DNA from 3 places in the Enterobacter sp. MG-EB028 genome. Region 1 is predicted to be linked to each of the others. Evidence: predicted binding sites of a transcription regulator. Region 1 holds the regulator's gene; each other region holds the start of a gene.
What was found. The regulator sigma-54, encoded in region 1, starts transcription at its own class of promoters, with help from an activator protein. The targets are predictions, from matches to a motif close to GTTGGCACANNTTTCGCTNT.
Positions count from the first base shown of each region.

Region 1 (5,859 bases):
ATCGCCACCGTCAGGTAGCTACGATTGTTTGTCTCCAGCATAGGTAACCATAGCTCAAGGTAGCTTCGCGTCTGGTAGATAAAATTGTGAACTTCTGTGTGCCGGTCGAGGAACGCCGCGACGGGTTTATCCAGGCCGGTCATTGGACGCAGTTTGGGATCCCAGTGCGGGTTCGGCAGGAAGCGCACGTCGAAAACATAGTCCGCATCAATCGGAATACCGTGCTTAAAGCCGAAGGATTCGAACACCATCGTCAGTTCGCGCTCGCGTTTGCCCAGCAGGCGGGTACGCAGCATTTCCGCCAGCTCGTGGACGGACATCTCTGAGGTGTCGACTATCAGATCGGCTCGGGAGCGCAGCGGCTCCAGCAGATCGCTCTCTTCATCGATTGCGCTCTCCAGCGAGAGATTCTTGCTGGATAGCGGGTGCAAACGACGGGTATCACTGTAGCGGCGGATCAGGGTATTGCGGTCGGCATCAAGGAACAGCAGCTGAGGCGAGAACGCGTCAGGCAGGTTACTCATTGCCTGTTCGAAGATCTCCGGGGATTCGGGCATGTTACGCACGTCGATACTGACGGCGGCGGAGGTTTGTCTCTCCGCTAGCGTGCGTGCCAGATCGGGCAATAACACGACCGGCAGGTTATCGACGCAGTAAAAACCCATGTCTTCCAGCGCACGCAGGGCGACGGATTTTCCCGACCCTGAACGACCGCTGACAATCATCAGCACCATGTTCCGTTTCTCCTCAGGACAACAGATGTGAAGGCCATCACCTGGTTATGCGTCATCCTGATTGCCTTCTGCTTCAGTGATAATTTGATAAAGCTCTTCATCACTTTGGGCCGAGCGCAGTCGACGGCAGATGGTTTTATCCGCCAGACGTTTAGCAACCAGCGAAAGCGTATGCAGATGGGTCTTGGTCTGGTCGGCAGGCACCAGCAGCGCGAAGAGGAGATCGACGGGCTGGTTATCAATGGCGTCAAAAGCGATTGGCGTTTCCAGCTGCACAAACACACCGACGGCACGCAGGGTGTCCTCTTCCAGCTTGCCGTGCGGGATCGCGATACCGTTGCCGATACCGGTACTGCCCATCTTTTCACGGGTCAGAATCGCTTCGAACACCACCTGCGGCGGCAGGCCCAGCTGTTTTGCAGCCAATTCACTGATGATCTCCAGCGCACGTTTTTTGCTCTGGCAGTGAACGGCACTGCGGGTACATTCCTGGTTAAGGACATTGCTCAGTTGAAGAGCGGAATCGTTGTTTATCATAATTTCACCTAAGCGCTAACTGTACAAATGGCCTGTTGTGTTTCACAACAGGCCGTCCTGCACCCGTTAACTGCCCGGACAATTAGTGTTGTTTCAGTTTATCTTTATGTTTATTGAGCTGTCGCGCAAGCTTGTCAATCAAGCCGTCGATAGCCGCGTACATGTCCTGCCCTTCCGCACTGGCATGGAGCTCACCCCCGTTTACATGCAGGGTCGCATCCGAGATATGAGTCACTTTCTCCACTTTTAACACAACGTAGACCTGGTTGATCCTTTCGAAATACTGTTCAAGTTTCGCGAACTTAGCGTTCACGAAGTCACGTAAGGCCTCAGTAATCTCGACGTTGTGTCCTGTGATATTGAGCTGCATAGTGTCTTCCTTATCGGTTGTGTCAGACCAGCTGTTTACGCTGGTTAGACGGCGGAATGGATAAAGACTCTCGATACTTCGCAACAGTACGACGTGCCACCATAATACCCTGATCGGACAGCATGGTGGTCAACTTACTGTCACTTAGTGGCTTCGCGGGGTTCTCCGCGGCGATCAACTTCTTCACCAGTGCGCGAATCGCCGTTGACGACGCTTCGCCGCCGCCCTCGGTGTTCACATGGCTGGAGAAGAAATACTTAAGCTCAAAAATACCGCGCGGACTGTGCAGATACTTCTGCGTGGTGACGCGGGAAATGGTGGATTCATGCATCTCGACGGCCTGGGCGATATCCGCCAGTACCATCGGTTTCATATACTCTTCGCCCTGCTCAAAGAATGCCTGCTGCTGTTCGACGATGCAGCGGCTCACGCGCAGCAGGGTATCATTCCGGCTCTCCAGGCTCTTGATCAACCATCGCGCTTCCTGAAGATTGCTGCGAATATATTGATTGTCGGAGTCGTTGCGCGCGCTGGTGCACATAGAGGCGTACTGCTGGTTGATTTGCAGGCGAGGGATGCTGTCAGAGTTCAGTTCAACGACCCAGCGGTCATTGTGTTTTCTGACCAGCACGTCCGGGATAACGTACTCGGGTTCGCTGGTCTGGATCGACTGACCGGGACGCGGATCGAGAGACTGGATCAGATTTACCGCCTCTTTCAGCACCTCTTCCTTCAGGCGCGTCACGCGCATCAGGGTGCGGAAATCGTGGTTAGCCAGAAGATCCAGATGATCGCTGATGATTAAGCGCGCCTCGTCGAGCCACGGCGTCTCTTTGCTGAACTGAGAAAGCTGGATCAGCAGACAGTCGCGCAGGTCCTTCGCGGCCACCCCGACCGGATCGAAGCGCTGGATGCGTTTCAGTACCGCTTCAATCTCCTCAATCTCAATCTCTTCATCGCCCATGCTTTCCAGAATGTCGTCCAGCGTGACGGTCAAATAACCGGTGTCATCAACGGCGTCGACAATCGACGTGGCAATGGCGCGGTCGGTATCGGAGAAGGGGGTAAGCTCTACCTGCCACATCAGGTAATCCTGCAGCGACTGGGTGGTTTCGCCCTGGTAGACCGGTAGCTCGTCGTCCTGGTAGTCTGCACGCGTGCCGGAAGGGGTGCCGGCGGTATAGATTTCATCCCAGCTGGCATCCAGCGGAAGCTCGTCCGGCATCTCTTTTTGTTCGAGTGCATCCGCGGTGTCGAGCGCTTCTGTATCCTGTGACTGCTGGGTGTCTACCTCGTCATGAAGATCGGCTTGCTCCAGCAGGGGATTGCTGTCCAGCGCCTGCTGGAGCTCCTGCTGAAGTTCTAACGTGGACAGCTGCAACAGGCGAATTGCTTGCTGTAGCTGCGGCGTCATCGCCAGCTGTTGGCTGAGCCTTAATTGCAAACCTTGCTTCATGTTCAGAGCATTTTTCTCCGGTTCGGCGTTACGTTACCTCTACCCTATCAGAGTCTGAAGTCTTCCCCAAGATAGACGCGCTTAACATGATCGTCTTCGAGGATCTGCTGCGGCGTACCGTGGGCGATCAGATTGCCCTGGCTCACGATATATGCGCGTTCACATACCGCCAGCGTTTCACGAACGTTGTGGTCGGTGATCAGCACGCCAAGCCCGCTGTCACGCAGATGCTCGATAATGCGTTTAATGTCGATAACGGAGATTGGGTCAACGCCCGCAAATGGTTCATCCAGAAGGATAAACTTCGGATTGGCGGCCAGCGCGCGCGCAATCTCAACACGACGGCGTTCCCCCCCGGACAATGCCTGGCCCAGGCTGTCGCGCAGGTGCTCGATGTGAAACTCTTCCATCAGCTCGTTGGCGCGATCCTGACGCTGTTCGTTGGTCAGGTCGTCGCGAATTTGCAAGACCGCCATCAGGTTATCAAAGACGCTCAGACGACGGAAAATAGAGGCTTCCTGCGGCAGATAGCCGATGCCACGGCGCGCGCGCGCGTGCAGCGGCAGCAGGCTGATGTCTTCATCGTCAATAATAATGTTGCCGGCATCGCGCGGCACAATACCAACCACCATGTAGAAGGTGGTGGTTTTACCCGCACCGTTCGGGCCAAGCAGGCCCACAATTTCGCCGGAGTTGACGGTCAGACTGACATCTTCTACGACACGGCGGCCTTTGTAAGCCTTCGCGAGATTTTTTGCAGTTAATGTTGCCATAGCGAATTAGTTACTCTTCTTCTGTGCCGGGGCCTGGCCCTTGCCTTTGTCCTGCAGCTGCGACGGAACCAGCACGGTGGTTACGCGTTTGCCTTTCTCGCTGGAGGCCTGCATTTTTTGCTCTTTAACCAGATAGGTAATCTGGTCACCGGTAATATTGCTGTCCAGCTGTTCCAGATAGGCGTTTCCGGTCAGGATGACCAGATCCTTCGCCAGCTCATAGTGCATATGCGAGGCGTGGCCCTTCACCGGCTTGCCGTTGTCCTGCATCTGGTAGAAGGTGGCCGGGTTGCCGTAGCCATCAATGATCTCTTTGCCCTGCTCGCCGCCCGGACGGGTAACGACCACCTTATCGGCATTAATTTTGATGGTGCCCTGCGTCATGACGACGTTACCCGTGAAGGTAACGACGTTACCCTGCATATCGAGAGACTGGGTGTCGGACTCGATATGGATCGGCTGGTCGGTATCGCCCGTTACAGCAAGCGCGGGGAGACTGGCCGCCAGCATCGCGCTGGCGATAATTACTTTAAGGCTGAGTTTGTTTGTTTTGAATTTCATAGGAGGTTCTAACCTTTTCAATCAGCTCGGCGTTCTTGCTGCGTAAGTTCCCGCGCATTCTTAAACCGCTGGAATTAAATGTTGTGCCATACAGTGTGACCAGATCCTGCGACGTCACGTCCTGGGTTACCAGGTTGATCTGGGCATTATCCGTCGTAATTTTTCGCAGTTGCGAGTCAGCGGTCAGGGCGTTGACTTCAACGTGGCCATACAGATAAAGCATACGATCATTTGTCAGTTTGGCCCGATCTGACTTAATTGACCATGTCGGCACTTTGTCTTTATCGAATGTGGTCATGACAGGTTGGGTAAACCACGAAACGCCGTCATCGGAAAAGTATTCAACATGCTGGGCAATCAGGCGATAGTTCAGCGCACCTTCCGGGCTATAGACCACGGTGTCGCTGTGATCGCTTTTATAGGTTGGATCGTTATTGTTGACCACTTCCGTTTGCGTATCGTCGCGATCGGCAAGGTTCACGCCAATCAATACCAGTGCGACAAGCGTAAGCAGAATGATAACCCAACGTCTGGTTTTACTCATATCGATTGCCCTTTGGCCTCATCAAGCTTGCCCTGCGCCAGCAGAAGCAGATCGCAGACTTCACGGACGGCACCCCGGCCACCGTTGATGCAGGTAACGTAGTCAGCGCGCGGGATCAGTAGCGGGTGAGCATCAGCAACCGCGATGCTGAGACCGACTTTAGCCATCACCGGCCAGTCAATCAGATCGTCCCCGACGTAGGCCACGTTCTCCGGTGCGATAGCCAGTTTACCCAGTAAATCGTTGAACGCTGCCATCTTATCGGATTGACCCTGGTAAAGATGGGTAATCCCTAAGGTTTCACAGCGGTCTTCTACCAGTTTAGCTTTTCGTCCGGTGATGATAGCAACCTCGATACCCGAAGTGAGCGCACAGCGGATACCGTAGCCGTCGCGAACGTTAAACGCTTTCAGCTCTTCACCATTATTGCCCATGTAAATCAGGCCATCGGAAAGTACGCCATCCACATCCAGAATGAGCAGACGAATGTTTTCCGCCTTTGCCATCATCTGGGTACTGACCGGACCATAACAGGTTGCAAGGGATGCACCCGCATTACTCATTGTCTTATCCTTTATTACACTACGCCAGCGCGCAGCAGATCATGCATATGTACCACACCCAGCAACTGGTCGCCATCGGCAACCATAACGGAGGTGATATGGCGGGACTGCATCAGGTTCAGCACATCCACGGCCAGCGTTCCCGGACGCACGCGGATGCCACCGGGCGTCATCACGTCGGCAATGCCAAGCGTGCGGACATCTACACCCATGTCGAACACGCGACGCAGGTCGCCATCGGTGAAGATCCCCTGAATTTTCATCAGATCGTCGCACACGACCGTCATACCCAGATTCTTGCGGGTGATTTCCAACAGCGCA
Region 1 is NZ_CP195079.1:4,263,627-4,269,485, reverse strand. Features, by position in the region: gene rapZ (RNase adapter RapZ) at 1-734, opposite strand, end outside; gene ptsN (PTS IIA-like nitrogen regulatory protein PtsN) at 780-1,271, opposite strand; gene hpf (ribosome hibernation promoting factor) at 1,354-1,641, opposite strand; gene rpoN (RNA polymerase factor sigma-54) at 1,664-3,097, opposite strand; gene lptB (LPS export ABC transporter ATP-binding protein) at 3,145-3,870, opposite strand; gene lptA (lipopolysaccharide ABC transporter substrate-binding protein LptA) at 3,877-4,431, opposite strand; gene lptC (LPS export ABC transporter periplasmic protein LptC) at 4,400-4,975, opposite strand; gene kdsC (3-deoxy-manno-octulosonate-8-phosphatase KdsC) at 4,972-5,538, opposite strand; gene kdsD (arabinose-5-phosphate isomerase KdsD) at 5,553-5,859, opposite strand, start outside.

Region 2 (5,859 bases), 470 kb from region 1:
CCTTCGCGCAGGTTAAGGATAGTCGCCCCGTGGCAGCCCAGCGTGCCGGTCACGATCAGCACGTCGCCGACGCTAAGCCGCTGCGCGCCCCAGTGAACGTCTGCGGGGATCGCCCCCATGCCGGCGGTGTTGATGAAGAGCTTATCGGCCGCACCGCGCTGGACCACTTTGGTGTCCCCGGTGACGATAGCGATCCCCGCCTCGCGCGCGGTGTGCGCCATGCTGTTCACCACCGCCGTGAGCGTTTCCATCGGTAACCCTTCTTCGAGAATAAATCCGCAGGAGAGGTAGCGCGGAATGGCGCCGCTGACCGCTACGTCGTTGGCCGTGCCGCAGACGGCGAGCTTGCCGATATCGCCGCCCGGGAAGAACAGCGGGTCAATCACGTAGCTGTCGGTGGAGAACGCCAGCCGATCGCCCTGTGCGGTGAGGGACGCGAGGTCAATGCGCGCCTGATCCTCCTGCTCGGCAAGCCAGGGGTTATTGAAGGCCTCCATGAACAGCCGGTTAATCAGCTGCTGCATCGCCTGTCCACCACTTCCGTGCGCCATTTCCACCGTGTTCATTCTTCACACTCCTGGTTGCGATACTGATACCACGCGGCGCAGGCTCCTTCGGAGGAGACCATCAGCGCGCCAAACGCGGTTTGCGGGTTACAGGTGTTGCCAAATAACGGGCAGTGATGAGGTTTGCATTTGCCGGTAAGCACCTCGCCGCAGCGGGCGCGGGGATCGTCGCACACCTGCTGTGGCTGTGGGCGGAAGTGCGCTTCGGCATCGAATGCGCGATAGGCAGGCGTCAGGCGCACGCCGGATTCGGCAATCAACCCCAGCCCGCGCCACTCGCTGTCGCCCTCAACGCTAAACACGTCGGCTATCGCCTGCTGCGCCCGCTCATTTCCCGCATCGGGCACCACGCGACGATACTGATTTTCCACCGCGCTCAGGGCCGCTATTTTCTGCTCAACCAGCATGGTCACACCTTGCAGTAGATCAAGCGGTTCGAAACCAGCGACCACTAACGGACGATTGTACTGTTCAGCGATAAAACCGTAGGCGTCTGTGCCAATCACCATGCTGACGTGGCCCGGTGCCAGAAACGCGTCGATGCCGTTGTCCGGCTCTTCCAGCAGGCTGCGCAGCGTGGGAATGAGCGTAATATGCTGGCAGAAAAAGAAAAAGTTACCGACGCCGCGCGCTTTCGCCTGCTGCAGCGTGATGGCCGTAGCGGGCATGGTGGTCTCAAAACCCAGCCCGAAAAAGACGACCTTGCGCTCAGGGTTATCCATCGCCAGCGTCAGGGCATCCATCGGTGAGTAAACGATCCGCACGTCCGCCCCGCGCGCTTTCGCCTGCAGCAGCGAGCCGTTTTTCCCCGGCACGCGCATCGCGTCGCCAAAGGTGCAGAAAGTAACGTCGGGCTGGCCGGCAATTTCAATGCAGCTGTCGATGCGCCCCATCGGCAGCACGCACACCGGGCAGCCGGGGCCGTGAATAAACTCGATGTTCTCCGGCAGCAGCTGGTCGAGGCCAAATTTGAAGATGGCGTGCGTATGTCCGCCGCACACCTCCATGATCCGCAGCGGCTTTTCTTTCGTGTAGTCCAGCAGCGCCGCGCGCGTTTTCAGATGCCCGATAAGCTGCATCACCTGCTCCGGCGCGCGGTATTCATCAACGTAACGCATGATTACCTTTCCTCGCCGTACAGGAGCGCGCCCACGTCCGGTTCCACGTCAAACATGTTTTGCAGCGCTTCGAGTGTGTCGCGGGCTTCTGCTTCGTTAATCACGCTCATCGCAAAGCCTACGTGGACCAGCACCCATTGGCCGAGGCGCGACGCGCCCGCTTCATCGGTGCTGCCCACCAGCGTCAGGTCGACGTCGCGCAGGATGCCGCAGACCTCGACTTTGGCCTGATTGCCGTCAATGGAGTGGATTTGTCCGGGTACGCCTATGCACATCGTTCGCTCTCCAGCCAGTCCAGCCAGGCGTCCATCCCGTCGCCGCGCGTGGCGGAAACCAGCAGGATGTGAATGTCCGGGTTCACCTCGCGGGCATACGCCATACACTTATCAACGTCAAAATTCAGGTACGGCAGCAGGTCGACTTTGTTCAGCAGCATGATGGAGGCGGCGGCGAACATGTGCGGATACTTCAGCGGCTTGTCCTCCCCTTCGGTGACGGAGAGCACCGCCACTTTGTGGCGTTCGCCAAGGTCAAAGCTTGCCGGGCAGACCAGGTTACCGACGTTTTCAATAAACAGGATGCCGTTATCCGCCAGCGGCAGGCGCGGCGCGGCGTCGGCAATCATCTGCGCGTCCAGGTGGCAGCCTTTACCGGTGTTAACTTGAATTGCCGGGGTGCCGGTTTCGCGGATGCGCGCCGCGTCGTTTACCGTTTGCTGGTCGCCCTCGATCACCGCGCAGGAGACGCGCCCGTTGAGGCGTTTGAGCGTTTCGGTCAGCAGCGTGGTTTTGCCGGAACCGGGGCTGGAGACCAGGTTCAGCACCAGCTGTTTGCGGGCGGCGAAGCGGGCGCGGTTGCGGGCGGCGATCTGGTTATTTTTGTCCAGCACGTCGAGCTCCACCTCCAGCATCTGGCGCTGGCTCATGCCCGGCGCGTGGGTGCCCGCTTCGCCGTGGCCGTAATGCAGGTCACCCGCGCCGGAGCGTTGCGGTGCAAAGGTTATGCCGGTCAGGGCCGCCGCAGGACGCGGGGCGGGGGAAAAGGGCGCGGAGCGAAACGCGGAGTGGGGGCGGTGTTCATCCCCTTCTATATACAGGTTGCCTTCGGCGCAACCGCAGGTACTACACATACTTTACTCCTTCTCGATTTCGAGACGTTGGATCTGCATGCCGTCATCCGCCACGATGCGCAGCCCGGCGCTCTGGCACTGCGGGCAGCGCTGAACCTTCGATGACAGCAGGGTGACGTACTGCTGGCACTGCTCGCACCAGCACTCCGCCTGCTGCTCTTCAATATGCAGCGCGCAGCCTTCCGCCAGCGTGCCGCGGCACACCAGCTCAAAGCAGAAGGTCAGGGCGCTGGTCTCGACGCAGGAAAACGCCCCGATCTTCAGCCAGACGCCGGTGACGCGTTTCGCGCGGTTTTGCACTGCCTGCTGTTCGATAAGTTCCAGAGCCCGCTGGCAGAGGGTGATTTCGTGCATGACGCCTCCTCAATGAATTGCGCCATTAAATGCAATAACGGTGCCAGCTTGATTTTTGTTAAGGCGTGACGATGTCAACGCTGTCGAAATGACACGTCGACATCGCAGCGTTGACAGTGACTTTTTTGATAAAAGCAATATGAATCAATTAATTAAAAACTGGCACGGAATCTGCTTAACAGCCGCTATCTCCATTAACCGGATACCTTTTATGACTATTTGGGAAATCAGCGAAAAAGCGGATTACATCGCGCAGCACCACCAGCAGCTTCAGGATCAGTGGCACCTCTACTGCAACTCTCTGGTTCAGGGGATCACCCTGTCAAAAGCGCGTCTGCATCACGCGATGAGCTGTGCGGCGCAGGGCGATATGCGATTTGTCCTCTTCGGCCATTTCACGGTTTTTGTCACCCTGGCAGACAGCTTTAACAGCCACACCATCGAGTACTACGTCGAGAACAAAGAGGGTGAAAAACAGTGTATTGCGCAGGCCCAGCTGATGGCCGACGGCATGGTCGACGGCTACGTCAGCAACCGCGATCGCCAGCAGGTGCTTGAGCACTATCTGGAGAAAATCTCGCCGGTTTACAACGGTCTCTACGCCGCGGTTGAACACGACTTGCCGGTCGACCTGAAACAGCTGGTCGCGGGAAAGATTCCCGCTAACCCTGCCTGATAACCGCGTGTCGAAAAGTGTCGATGAGACAGTTTTTCGTCGTCAAAAATGACCATCACCTGAGGATTGCCCGGTGAACCGTTTTGTAATTGCTGACTCGACGGTCTGTATTGGCTGTCGAACCTGTGAGGCGGCGTGCTCGGAAACGCACCGCCTGCACGGGCTGCAGTCCATGCCGCGCCTGCGCGTCATGCGTAATGAAAAAGAGTCTGCCCCGCAGCTCTGCCACCACTGTGAAGATGCCCCGTGTGCGGGCGTGTGCCCGGTTAACGCCATCACCCGCGTCGATGGCGCGGTCCAGCTGAACGAAAGCCTGTGCGTCAGCTGCAAGCTGTGCGGCATCGCCTGCCCGTTCGGCGCCATTGAATTTTCCGGCAGCCGCCCGTTGCATATCCCGGCGAACGCCAATACCCCGAAAGCGCTGCCTGCGCCACCCGCTCCGGCGAAGGTGAGCACGCTGCTGGACTGGGTGCCCGGCATCCGCGCTATCGCGGTGAAGTGCGACCTGTGCAGCTTTGACGAACAGGGCCCGGCCTGCGTGCGGACCTGCCCGACCAAAGCGCTGATCCTGGTCAACATCCGCGACATCGCCCGCACCAGCAGGCGCAAGCGCGAGCTGACCATTAATACCGACGTCGGCGATCTTTCGCTTCTGCAGTCGCTTAACGAGGGGGCGAAATGAACGCGATATTTATGATTAACAGCGCCGTGGCGTACTTTGCCGCTGCCGCCGTGCTGGCGCTGGTGTTCTCTTTCCATAAAACCCTGAGCGGCTGGATAGCCGGTATCGGCGGGGCGGTCGGCAGCCTGATGACGCTGGCCGCTGGCGGCGTGGTTCTGCTCGGCGGACAATCCGTGGAAACACTTATGCCGCTGATTCGCCACACCGTGGCGATTACACCGCTAAACGCCATCTGGCTGGTGACCTTTGGCCTGTGCGGGCTGTTTATCAGCCTGTTCAATATTGACTGGCACCGTCATCAGCAGGTCAAAGCCAACGGCCTGCTGGTGAACCTGCTGATGGCCACGGCGGTCTGCACGGTTATCGCCAGCAACCTCGGTGCGCTGGTGGTGATGGCGGAGATCATGGCCCTGTGCGGCGTGTTCCTGACGGGCTGCAGCGCCTCCGGCAAGCTGTGGTTTGCGCTCGGTCGCCTCGGGACGCTGCTGCTGGCGCTGGCCTGCTGGTTGGTGTGGCAGCGTTTCGGCACCCTGGACTTTTCCGCGCTTAACGGCCAGACGCTGGGCAACGACGTCTGGCTGCTTGGCGTAGTCGGCTTTGGCCTGCTGGCCGGGATTATCCCGCTGCACGGCTGGGTGCCGCAGGCGCATGCGAATGCCCCGGCGCCGGCTGCCGCGCTGTTCTCCACCGTGGTGATGAAGGTGGGGCTGTTCGGTATCCTGACCCTCACGCTGACCGGCGGTCAGCCGCCGCTGTGGTGGGGCGTGATGCTGCTGATTGCGGGCATGGTCACCGCGTTCGTTGGCGGGTTGTACGCCCTGATGGAGCACAACATTCAGCGCCTGCTGGCGTACCACACCCTTGAAAACATCGGCATCATCCTGCTCGGTATGGGCGCGGGCGTCGCCGGGCTGGCGCTTAACCAGCCGGCGCTGATTGCTGCCGGGTTTATCGGCGGCCTGTATCACCTCGTCAACCACAGCCTGTTTAAAAGCACCCTCTTCCTCGGGGCGGGTAGCGTCTGGTTCCGCACCGGCCATCGGGATATCGAAAAGCTCGGCGGCATCGGCAAAAAGATGCCGGTGATTTCACTCGCCATGCTGGTGGGGCTGATGGCGATGGCTGCGCTGCCGCCGCTGAACGGCTTTGCCGGGGAGTGGGTGATCTACCAGTCCTTCTTCGCGCTCGGTCAGAGCGATCTCTTTATCGCGCGCCTGTTAGGCCCGCTACTGGCAGTCGGGCTGGCGATTACCGGGGCGCTGGCGGTGATGTGCATGGCGAAGGTTTACGGCGTGACCTTCCTCGGCGCGCCGCGCACCCGTGAAGCTGAAAAC
Region 2 is NZ_CP195079.1:3,795,163-3,801,021, reverse strand. Features, by position in the region: gene hypE (hydrogenase expression/formation protein HypE) at 1-566, opposite strand, end outside; gene hypD (hydrogenase formation protein HypD) at 563-1,684, opposite strand; gene ACR42C_RS17925 (HypC/HybG/HupF family hydrogenase formation chaperone) at 1,687-1,959, opposite strand; gene hypB (hydrogenase nickel incorporation protein HypB) at 1,950-2,813, opposite strand; gene hypA (hydrogenase maturation nickel metallochaperone HypA) at 2,817-3,167, opposite strand; gene hycA (formate hydrogenlyase regulator HycA) at 3,379-3,843, shown strand; gene ACR42C_RS17905 (4Fe-4S dicluster domain-containing protein) at 3,917-4,525, shown strand; gene hycC (formate hydrogenlyase subunit 3) at 4,522-5,859, shown strand, end outside.
Region 2: the regulator sigma-54 is predicted to act here: its motif matches at 3,196-3,215, upstream of hypA (hydrogenase maturation nickel metallochaperone HypA).

Region 3 (5,859 bases), 490 kb from region 1:
CAAAGAGGTGCTGATGAAGCGCAAAATCACCGCCGCACCGGTGGTGGACGAGCACGGCAGGCTGTGCGGCGCCATCAACCTGCAGGACTTCTACCAGGCCGGGATAATCTAACCCTTCAGCCCGAGACGCTTCGCCAGCCGGTGCAGGTTGGCGACGTCCATCTCCAGCGCACGGGCGCACGCCGCCCAGCTGCGGTTGTTCTGCTCCAGCGCGCGGGTAATCATCTGACGCTGAAATGCTTCCGTCGCCTCGCGCAGGTTCTCGTTCACGCTCTCAGGCGTTGCAGGCTTCACGGACGGCGTATTTTCATCCTGCAGCGCAAAATGGCGCGCATGAATAACCACTTCATCCCCCGAGCGCGTCGCCCGCGCCAGCACTACCGCGCGGTGAATCGCATGCTCCAGCTCGCGCACGTTGCCCGGCCAGCCGTAGCTCAGCAGATGCGATCTCGCCCCCGGACTCAGCACCACGCGGGAAAGCCCCATCCTGAGGCGGCACTGCTCGCAGAAAAAGCCCGCCAGCAGCACCACGTCGTCCCCGCGCTCGCGTAGCGGGGGCACGGACAGCGGGAACACGCTCAGGCGGTGGAACAGGTCGGCGCGGAAATTGCCCGCCAGCACCGCTTCACGCAGATCCCGGTTAGTCGCTGCCAGCACGCGCACGTCCACTCTGTGGCTGCGGTCATCCCCCACGCGCTGAATATCGCCGTACTGCAATACGCGCAGCAGTTTGGCCTGAAGTGATAAGGATAATTCGCCAATCTCATCCAGGAAGAGCGTGCCGTTATCGGCCATTTCGAACTTGCCGCTGCGGTTGCTGATCGCCCCGGTAAACGCCCCTTTGACGTGACCAAACAGCTCGCTCTCCGCCACGCTTTCCGGCAGCGCGGCGCAGTTGAGGTACACCAGCGGGTTGACCGCCCGCGGCGAGGCTTCGTGAATGGCTTTCGCCACCAGCTCCTTACCGGTGCCGGTCTCCCCGAAGATCAGCACGTTCAGATCGGACGCGGCGACAATCTCAATCTCTTTTTTGAGCTGCGCCATGCCGGGCGAAAGGCCGATCATCTCCGTGTGCGTGACCTGCTCAAACGCCGCCGGGCTGCCGGGAAGAATATTCTGGCTCTCCAGCTGCTCTATCAACAGCGCATTATTCAGCGCCCCGGCGGCCAGCGCCGCAATCAGGCGCAGCGCTTCGTCACTGAAGGTGTCGAACTGGTCCGGCGACATGCCGTCGAGGGTCAGTGCACCAATCAGGTTTTGCCCGGCAAACAGCGGCAGGCCGATGCAGGCGTGCACCTTCAGGCTCTCCTGTCCGGGGATCAGGCCGTCGTACGGGTCGGGCAGATCGCTGTCCGCCGGGAAACGCACCACGTCACCCGCGCGGGCGATGGTCTCCAGCCGCGGATGGCCTTCAAGGGTAAAGCGCCGTCCGAGCACGTCCTGCGCCAGCCCGTCGATAGCCAGCGGAATAAACTGTCTTCCCTCGTAGCGCAGCAGCGCCGAGGCGTCACACGCCAGCACCTGGCGCAGCGTGGAGATCAGCCGTTGAAAGCGGTCCTGATGGCCGATACCGGTTTGCAGTTCAATGGCAATCTTCGCCAGCACATCTACAGAAAAGCTCATGTCAGCCTCACAGTCATTTTGACAATACATAGTGTCATATTGACAGCTTTCTTGATAGTCACAATGACTATCCTTTACGGACAATACATTTATAAACTCAATATTATCAATCAATTAAATAGTTGGCACGCACCTTGATATAGGTACAGCATCTTATTTGAAACGCTGTATTACGCTGAGGTTGCTATGTCTATTCTGGTTAAAAATAACATTCATTGGGTGGGTCAACGTGACTGGGAAGTGCGCGATTTCCACGGGACGGAATACAAAACGCTGCGCGGCAGCAGCTACAACAGCTATCTCATTCGCGAAGGTAAAAACGTGCTGATCGATACCGTCGATCACAAGTTCAGCCGCGAGTTCGTGCAGAACCTGCGCAGCGAAATCGATCTGAACGCCATCGACTACATCATCATCAACCATGCGGAAGAGGATCACGCCGGGGCCCTGACCGAACTGATGTCCTGCATCCCGGACACCCCAATCTACTGCACCACCAACGCCATCGACTCGATCAACGGCCACCATCACCATCCGGAGTGGAACTTCCACACCGTGAAAACCGGCGACGCGCTGGATATCGGCAACGGCAAGCAGCTGATCTTTGTGGAAACCCCGATGCTGCACTGGCCGGACAGCATGATGACCTACATGACCGGCGACGCGGTGCTGTTCAGCAACGACGCCTTCGGCCAGCACTACTGCGACGAGCGCCTGTTCAACGACGAAGTGGACCAAACCGAGCTGTTCGAACAGTGCCAGCGTTACTACGCCAACATCCTGACCCCATTCAGCCGCCTGGTGACGCCGAAAATCACCGAGATCCTCGGCTTCAACCTGCCGGTGGAGATGATTGCCACCTCTCACGGCGTGGTGTGGCGTGAAAACCCAACCCAGATAGTGGAGCTGTACCTGAAATGGGCGGCAGATTATCAGGAAGACCGCATTACGATTTTCTACGACACCATGTCCAACAACACCCGCATGATGGCGGACGCCATTGCCCAGGGCATCAACGAAGTGGACCCGAACGTGGCGGTGAAAATCTTCAACGTGGCGCGCAGCGATAAGAACGAGGTATTGACCAACGTCTTCCGCTCTAAGGGCGTGCTGGTGGGCACCTCCACCATGAATAACGTGATGATGCCGAAAATTGCCGGCCTGGTGGAAGAGATGACCGGTCTGCGCTTTCGCAACAAACGCGCCAGTGCCTTTGGTTCACACGGCTGGAGCGGCGGCGCGGTAGACCGTCTCTCCACCCGTTTACAGGATGCCGGTTTTGAGATGTCCCTGAGCCTGAAGGCGAAATGGCGTCCTGATCTCGACGCGCTGGAAATCTGCCGCCAGCACGGCCGAGACATTGCCCGTCAGTGGGCGCTCGCACCGCTTCCTGATGCCGATGCAACACCCGCCGAACAGCCGCAAACCTGTGACGTGGCCGCCAGCGCCGATCTCGGCCCACGCATGCAGTGCAGCGTCTGCCAGTGGGTTTACGATCCTGAGCTGGGCGAGCCGCTACAGGATGTCTCTCCGTGCACGCCGTGGAGCGAGGTGCCGGACAACTTCCTCTGCCCGGAATGTTCCCTCGGCAAAGACGTCTTTGACGAACTGGCAGCGGAGGCAAAATGAGCAACGGCATCGTTATCATCGGCTCGGGCTTTGCCGCCCGCCAGCTGGTGAAAAATATCCGCAAGCAGGACGCTCACGTGCCGCTGACGGTGATTGCCGCTGACAGCATGGACGAGTACAACAAGCCTGATTTAAGCCACGTCATCAGCCAGAATCAGCGCGCCGAAGACCTCACCCGCCAGACGGCGGGGGAGTTCGCGGAGCAGTTTAACCTGCGTCTGTTTCCGTACACCTGGGTCACCGACATCGACGCCGACGCCCACGTGGTGAAAGCAAAAGAGAAAACCTGGCAGTACTACAGGCTGGTGCTGGCGACCGGGGCATCTGCCTTTGTGCCGCCGGTTGAGGGCCGCGAGCTGATGATTACCCTCAACAGCCAGCAGGAGTACCAGGCCAGCGAAACCCTGCTCCGCGATGCGCAACGGGTGATGATTGTCGGCGGCGGGCTGATCGGCACCGAGCTGGCGATGGATTTCTGCCGCGCGGGGAAATCCGTCACCCTGGTTGACCACGCGGCCAGTATTCTGTCGGCGCTGATGCCAGCAGAAGTAAGCAGTCGCTTACAGCATCGTCTGACCGATATGGGCGTCCATCTGCTGCTGAAATCGCAGCTGCAAAGCCTGAGCAAAACCGAAGGCGGTATTCGCGCCACGCTCGACCGCAGCCGCAGCGTAGAAGTGGATGCGGTGATTGCCGCGACGGGGCTGCGCCCGGAAACCGCGCTGGCGCATCGCGCAGGGGCTGAGATAAACCGCGGCGTGAAGGTAGACAGCTACCTGCAAACCACGCGGCCGGACATTTATGCCCTGGGCGACTGTGCGGAAATTAACGGTCAGGTGCTGCCCTTTTTGCAGCCGATTCAGTTAAGCGCAATGTATCTGGCGAAAAATCTGCTCGGCGGCAGCGCGCCGCTGAAATTGCCCGCCATGCTGGTAAAAGTAAAAACGCCGGAATTACCGCTGCATCTCGCAGGTGAAACGCAGCGTCAGGATCTGAACTGGCAAATTACCCTCGAACCGCAGGGAATGGTCGCGCGAGGTGTGGACAGCGAGGGTCAGATACGCGCCTTTGTCGTCAGCGAAGACCGGATGAAGGAGGCGTTCACGCTGCTGAAATCGCTACCTGCTTAACCCTCGCAATGCCGGGTGGCGCTCCGCTTACCCGGCCTACTCAACCCCAAAACGGTAAACCTTGTAGGCCCGCGCAAGCGTAGCGCCGCCGGGCAAAACAGGGCTGGGTAGTTCAGGAACGCACCACCAGCGCGTCGTAGTCGCGCCAGCGGTAGTTGACCATGGAGATCAGCCAGCAGGCGACAAACAGCCCGACCACCACAAACCCGGCGTTGCCCATGTTGTCGTTTACCGCGCCGATCAGATCCCAGACGCCGCCGCTGAGGGCAAATTTGTCCATCAGCAGGCCCAGCGCTTCCAGCCCGCCGATAAACAGCGCCACCACCACGGAGGTGCCGGTGATGGTCATGTTGTAGTAGAGCTTGCGCTGCGGTTTATCAAACGCCCAGCCATAAGCGCCGACCATCAGCAGGTTATCGAGAGTATCCACCAGCGCCATGCCGCTGGCGAACAGCGCCGGGAAGATCATGATTGACCATACCGACATGCCGCTGGAGGCGCTGGCGGCAGAGATCCCCAGCACGCCGATCTCGGTGGCCGTGTCAAAGCCAAGGCCAAACAGGAAACCGACCAGGTACATCTGCCAGCTTTTATTCACCAGGCGGAAGGTTTTGCCAAACAGCCAGTTCATGACGCCGCCCTGGGCAGGCAGCGTGATGTCTCCCTGCACCGGCTGGCCTTTTTTCAGCGCCTGAAAACTGCGCCAGACCCCGCGAAGGATCACCATATTCACCAGCGCCATCGCCAGCAGGAAGGTGGCGGACACCGCGGTGCCAATCAGGCTCCCGGTCTCGTGGAACCATGCCATGTTTTTCTGAAACGCCGTGGCGGTGGCGGCGATGGCGATGGAGGCCAACACCACAATGGTGGAGTGACCCAGCGAGAACCACGCCCCCACCCCGGACGGACGCTTGCCCTGCTGCATCATCTTACGCGTCACGGTATCAATGGCCGCGATGTGGTCGGCGTCCACGGCGTGACGCAGCCCGTAGCACCACGCCAGCAGGCTGGCGGCCATCAGCGCCGTGCTGCCGCTGAAGGTGTGCCATGCCCATCCCCAGGCCAGCAGGTTTGCCATTACCAGAGCCAGCAGCAGAAGCGCGGCGCGAGGTTCGTTGCGTAACAGTCGTAACATTTTAAATCCTTTTTGAACATGACCGGGCAGCGGCGACCACCGCCTGCCCGAAGGAGATCGCTCCGTCACCTGCGGGCAGGCGCGAAGGAAAAAGAAGCGTAAAGTCAGAAAGATAGTGACGCAGGCGCGCGCGCAGCAGACGGTTGTGCAACACGCCGCCGCTGAGGCAGATTGTCGACAGCGACAGGCGTCGGGCATGGCATGCGGCGAGCTGCGCCAGTCCTTTTGCCAGCGCGTCGTGAAAGGCCCACGCGCGCTCGCGGGGCTCCGCCTGCCAGCTCAGCCACTGCCGCCAGAACAGCGCGAGGTTATCCACTTCCAGCGTCACCGGATGATCAACCC
Region 3 is NZ_CP195079.1:3,777,272-3,783,130, forward strand. Features, by position in the region: gene gutQ (arabinose-5-phosphate isomerase GutQ) at 1-112, shown strand, start outside; gene norR (nitric oxide reductase transcriptional regulator NorR) at 109-1,623, opposite strand; gene norV (anaerobic nitric oxide reductase flavorubredoxin) at 1,810-3,252, shown strand; gene norW (NADH:flavorubredoxin reductase NorW) at 3,249-4,382, shown strand; gene ACR42C_RS17840 (HoxN/HupN/NixA family nickel/cobalt transporter) at 4,495-5,517, opposite strand; gene hypF (carbamoyltransferase HypF) at 5,519-5,859, opposite strand, start outside.
Region 3: the regulator sigma-54 is predicted to act here: its motif matches at 1,745-1,764, upstream of norV (anaerobic nitric oxide reductase flavorubredoxin).